Linked DNA regions of Antarctobacter heliothermus. The protein of the gene in region 1 interacts with the protein of each later gene in a pairwise test. Links are inferred from orthologs where the notes say so. Each region holds a gene or a part of one and is shown in the gene's direction. Other genes may lie near its edges.

What was found.
Region 2: the proteins of ANTHELSMS3_RS24050 (region 1) and ANTHELSMS3_RS22585 interact in binary tests that used the Escherichia coli proteins (3 or more experiments, as listed by UniProt). The link is inferred for Antarctobacter heliothermus from one-to-one orthologs.

Annotation. Positions count from the first base shown.
Region 1 is NZ_CP022541.1:304,960-307,978, reverse strand. Bases 21-2,969 are described here. They hold ANTHELSMS3_RS24050 (acetate--CoA ligase family protein), read left to right. Parts: upstream 21-388; coding sequence 389-2,551; downstream 2,552-2,969. Other genes in these bases: ANTHELSMS3_RS24055 (Zn-ribbon domain-containing OB-fold protein), read left to right, coding at 21-355. In the rest of the region: more of ANTHELSMS3_RS24055, read left to right, coding at 1-20. UniProt on the Escherichia coli protein: Catalyzes the acetyl-CoA-dependent acetylation of lysine residues of a large number of target proteins. Acetylates RNase R in exponential phase cells and RNase II.
Region 2 is NZ_CP022541.1:22,220-25,044, reverse strand. What follows is about bases 1-2,755. They hold ANTHELSMS3_RS22585 (DeoR/GlpR family DNA-binding transcription regulator), read left to right. Parts: upstream 1-864; coding sequence 865-1,647; downstream 1,648-2,755. Other genes in these bases: ANTHELSMS3_RS22580 (sugar ABC transporter ATP-binding protein), read left to right, coding at 1,644-2,755. Also shown: more of ANTHELSMS3_RS22580, read left to right, coding at 2,756-2,825. UniProt on the Escherichia coli protein: Represses ulaG and the ulaABCDEF operon. Two ulaR binding sites have been identified in each promoter.

The DNA of each region.
Region 1 (3,019 bases):
GAGGCGCAAAGCGGTCGAGGTGCAATGCTGCGAAGACTGCAATCAGTTCCTGTTCTACCCCCGCGCGCACTGCCCCGCATGCGGGTCGCGCGCACTCACCTGGAAACCGGTTTCCGGGCGCGGCACCATCTATACGATGACGATCGTGGAAAAGACCGGCAACCGCAACTTCAAGCAGGACTGCCCCTACGTGGTCGCCTTGGTCGAGCTTGAGGAGGGCTGCCGCATGATGTCCAACATCATCGACGTCACCCCGGCCCCGCAGGATGTTCGCATCGGTATGCCGGTCGAGATCGTCTACGACGCTGTCACCGACGATGTGACCTTGCCAAAATTCCGCCCCGTTGCGGGCTGACCTTCCCTTTCAGGCTTCACAGGATATCCGGCCATGACCGAACTGACCAACCCTGTCATGCCCGGACTTGCGCCGGGTCTAGACGGTTTTTTTTCGCCCCGCAGCATCGCTGTGGTCGGCGCCTCTGAAAATTCGTATTGGGGGCGGAATGTGTTCCGCAACCTCACGGCCACCGGCTTTGCCGGCCGGGTCGTGCCGGTCAATCCCAAGCGCGAAACCGTATTTGGCCTGCCTTGCATCCGCACCCTGCGGGACCTGACGGAGCCTGTCGACCTTGTCTATATTGCGGCTCCCACAGATGCCGTGCCCGGCGTCCTGGAGGATGCAGCCAGCGTCGGGATCCGCCATGCGGTGATCATCGCCGCCGGCTTCGGCGAGGCCGGCGATCACGAACGTCAATCCGAGCTGACCAAATTTGCCGCCGCCCACGGCATCACCGTGCTAGGTCCGAATTGTCCAGGTTTCGTGAATGTCTCTGACGGGGTATCGGCCTATGGTCAGGATATTCCCGCAGGCACAAAGGCCGGCCCTGTCGCAGTGGTCCTTCAAAGCGGTGCCTTGGCCACGGTGATGTTCAAATTCGCCCGTGCCCACGGCATCGGACTGTCCAAACTCATCTGCATGGGAAACGAAGCCGTCACAGACACATCAGACGTCGTCGAATACCTGATCGCTGACAAGGACACGCGCGTCATCGCACTTTTCGTGGAACAGTTTCGCGACGGCGCGCGCTTTTTGGACCTTGCGCGGCGCGCTCTGCTCGCGGGCAAGGCGATTGTCGTGCTCAAGGCCGGGCGGACAGAGGCGGGGCAACGGTCTGCGCTGGCCCATACTGGCGCTGTGGCCGGCGACGAGGCCGTGGCCAATGCCGCGCTCAAACAGGCCGGTGTCGCCCGTGTGCGTAGCATCGAGGAACTGATCATCACCGCCGGGCTCTTCGCTAGCGGCGTCCAATTGAAGGGCCGCCGCATGGCCGCCGTCACCGCATCCGGCGGTGCCTGCGACATCATCGCGGACCGCGCTTCGGACGAAGGCATCGACATGCCGGAATTTTCGCCCGAGACTCAACAGGCGCTACGCGACTACCTGCCCGGCTTTGCAACTGTCCAAAACCCGCTGGACACGGCCGCGGTCGACACCGCCCGTAAGACCGGTACCGCCGCCGTTCCGATGGACGTGGTGGCCGAAATCGTCAGCCGCGATCCCGGCATCGACTTTGTTTTTTACCTCGGGTTCAACGTGGTCCCGCAGTTTGAACCAGAACCGACCGAGGCCAAAAAACAGACCGCGCGCATGGCGCACGTCCGCGACATGATGGACAGCGCGCCGGTACCGGTGTGCCCCGTCAGCCTGTCGTGCCTTGAAGTCGGACCTTTCGCCAGAACGCTTTTTGAGACCAACGGCATCTTCATTCTGGGCGGGATCGATCTAGGCCTAACCGCGATCGGCCACGCCATCCGTTGGAACACGGCACGCGACGCCGCCCGCGCTGTGGGGACTTTCGCAGCGCCACAGACGGGGCCCTATCTCACAGAAGGCCGCGACGGGCCTTGGTCCGAACATGCGGGCCGGGCAGTGCTGGAGGCCAGCGGCGTCCCGTTGGTTCCCGCCGTTCTCGTGCACAGCTCCGACGAGGCCGTCGCCGCGGCAGAGCAGCTCGGCTATCCGGTCGTACTGAAAATCTGTGCCGCAGAAATCGCCCATAAATCCGACATCGGCGGCGTCGCGCTGAACCTTGCAACGCCAGAAGCTGTGCGTTCCGCATACGAGTCCGTTGCTCAAGCAGGCCGAACCGCCGCTTGCACATCCGTCGAAGGCGTGCTGGTCAGCCCAATGCGCCCCCGAGGGGTCGAGCTCTACGCAGGCATCACCGTCGATCCGACCTTTGGGCCGACACTGGCCACCGGTCTAGGCGGAATATGGATCGAAACATTCAAAGATGTCGGTCTGCGCGTCCTGCCCTGCACTACATCCGACGTCGAAGACATGCTGCGCTCACTGCGTGCGAGCCCACTGCTGGACGGGGCGCGGGGCGGACCAAGGGTCGATATCCCTGCAGCAGCGCGAGCCATTCACGCCGTCGCGCAGGCCGCTCTGTCGCTAGGCCCGGATCTGCGTGCACTTGAGGTCAATCCGCTGTGGTGCCTCGACGACAAGGTCGAAGCCTTGGATGCATTGGTGATCACTGGCCGATAAACGCTATGACAGATTGATAAAAGGGCTGACGGTGCACTTTCGGCCCTTTTTTGCGTTCCTCGACATGACGCCCGAGCACTACGAAGCGATAGATGCCATGCACGAACTTGCCGTAGGGGATCGTGATGAACAAAGCCAAAACCACCCCCAGGTGCGGCCCCACCAGCATCGGCGTTCCGAGGGTGTTGTCACATTAACGGGCCTGAGGTTGCTGATTCATTGATCTCGTCTTAGGCGATGCCGATGCAGACAGAGATAATCAGCTACAAACGCCCTTGGTTTCCGCCCCGGATCATTGCTCATGTTGTCTGGCTCTGCGTCCGGTTCAACTTGAGCCTGCGCGAGGTCCAGGAGATGATGCTGGCACGTGGCGTGGACGTTTCGTATGAGACGATCCGGCGCTGGACCGTCAAGTTCGGCCCCCTGAGCGCCCACGTTCTTCGGCGACGGCAGCCGCGCCCCAGCGAT
Region 2 (2,825 bases), 280 kb from region 1 along the record:
TCGGTTTGAAGCTCGCCGATCTTGAACAGGCTTGCGGCGAAAGCTATCTCGTTCAGGACGCCCGGTTCGTTGTTTGCAAAGCGGCCTTTCTTGATTGCGCGGTGGGTTTTGATGCCTTTCAGTGTGTTCTTCGCGGCGGTCCTTTTTCGGACGCTTCGTTTGGTCTGAGAAGCTTTTTCAGCGCCGCGTGATCCGCTTCGATGCGGTTGTTTAGGTGCTTCCGATCGATATGGCGGATCCGATCATCAGGCCCGTTCCCGAAATTCATCTCTTCGATCGCCTTCGCATAGCTGTGGGCCTTGTCCGTCACAATTGTGACCGGATGGTAGCACCACCGGCCTTTCACTCGCACATAGGTCTCGCAGACGTGCCATTGCAAACCGCGCCAGGACCGATGCTGACCGTAGGCGCGTTTGCGCAGTTCCGGCCCAAACTTCTGGACCCAACGGTAGATCGTCGCAGCATCAACCGTGATCCCACGTCCAGCCAAAAGATCACGCATATCGCGGTAGGAGGGCGGCTAACGACAATACCGGCGCACCGCCAACAAGAAAACATCTTTCGGGAAACGGTGTTGTTTGAACGGATCTCGACGCGACATTTGGCTCCCCTTCTGAAAATGCTCTATGCCTCACATTTCGACTGAGCCAGCGCAACAGAGCCTTCCGAGGCATTTTCACAGGCCTCGCACCAACACATCCTGTCCCCATGACGCATATCGCTCATTCATCGGTGGGGGGGCGCGAATTCCAACAAACCTTAGCGATGCCGCGCCGCAGCGCGACGATTTTTCGTCATGTATGGCATTTTTCCGTTGCCGTATGAGCGATTCTCGTCGTACCTGTTGAGCAGGGAGGCCAACACATGAGCGAATCTCAGCGTCACGAGACGATTGCACAGCTTTTGACCGAACGCGCCTTTGCTTCGGCGAAGGAATTGCAGCTTATGTTCAAGGTCTCTGCCGCCACCATCCGGCGCGATATCGACAAGCTCGACGAGGCCGGTCTTGCCCAAAAGGTTCATGGCGGCATTGCCGCGCTGGACGGCGCAACACGCCCGCGCGCCGTCTCACTGCCCTTCATCGAAAATCGGGACATCGCGGTTGAGGCAAAAACCGCTATCGCCCATGAGGCGGGCAAGCTGGTGCGCGATGGCAGCCTGATCATCGTGCATGGCGGCTCGACCTGTTTCCGTTTTGGCCAGCACATCGCCAATCGCAACGTGCGTGTCTTCACCAATTCGATGCCGCTGGCCGGGTATCTGTCTGAACACGGCACCTGCCAGCTGACAGTGGGCGGCGGCGACCTGCACCGAGAGCCGGGCATTCTGTACGACCCCGCGCGCGGCAGTTACGAATTCTACGCGTCGCAATTTTTTGTTGGCGCGCTTGGGGTTGGGACGGACGGCCTGCTGGAAAGCCACCCGCTGTTGGTGCGCTTTATCAATGACATGTGCGACCTGTCGAATGAGATCGTGGTGTTGGTCGACAGCCGCAAGTTCCGCGAACGCCCACCCAAGCTGGCGCTGCCGTTTTCCCGCGTGACGCGCCTGATCACCGATGACGGGCTCAGCGACCGCGACGCCGCGATGCTGAACGACCAAGGGGTGACCTTTACCGTGGCTCAGACCAAAGCGGGCGCTGCATGACACCGCTGCTGGAAATGCGCGAGATTTCAAAGACCTTTGGCCCGGTCAAGGCGCTGTCGGGCGTTTCGCTGACCGCCTTTCCGGGCGAGGTCCACGCCCTTATGGGCGAAAACGGCGCTGGGAAATCGACGCTGATGAAGGTGTTGTCGGGTGCCTATGTCGCCGATCCCGGCGGCGAGGTTCTGGTGGACGGCCAACCTATTCCCACCGGCGACCCGAAACAGGCGCGCGGGCGTGGCATCGCCGTGATCTATCAGGAACTGTCGCTATCGCCCAACCTGAGCGTGGCCGAGAATGTCTTTCTGGGGCGCGAACCGTCGCGCTCTGGCTTTATCAGCCGCGCCAGCATGGCCGCGCGCACGCAGCCGGTGCTGGACCGGCTGGGCATCGACTTTACCCCCGCGACCCGCGTCGGCAGCCTGTCACTGGGCGAACGGCAACTGGTCGAGATCGCCCGCGCCATGGCCTCTGATGCACGCATCATCGTGATGGACGAGCCTACGACCTCTCTGTCCAGCCGCGAGACGGAACGCCTGTTTCAGGTCATCGAGGGGCTGACCGCACAGGGGATCGCGGTGATCTATATCAGCCACCGTATGGACGAAATCTATCGTCTGGCGGACCGCTGTTCGGTGCTGCGCGACGGTGCCTATGTCGGCACGCTGGACAAGGAACAACTGAACGCCCGCACGCTGGTGTCCATGATGGTCGGGCGCGACCTGTCGACCTTTTACACCAAGGACCACGTCGCCCATGATGACGCCCGCCATGTGGTGATGCGGGTCGAGGGCATGTCTGACGGCCGCCTGGTCAAGGATTGCACCTTTGAGGTCCATGAGGGTGAGGTGCTGGGCTTGTCCGGCCTCGTCGGGTCCGGGCGCACCGAACTGGCGCGTCTGATCTACGGCGCGGACCCGGCCACCGCTGGCACCGTCACGCTAAACGGCACTAAAGTCACTCCGCGCAGCCCGCGCGAGGCGTTGCGCCACGGCATCGTCTACCTGACCGAGGATCGCAAGGCGCTGGGTCTGTTTCTGGACATGACCATCGCGCAGAACATCTCGACCTGCGTGCATGAACGCGACGCGCATCGCGGCGGTTTTCTGAACTTTCGCGCACAGGCGGACCGCGCCGCCAATGCAATCCGCGAGTTGGGGGTCAAGACGCCTTCGGCCCGG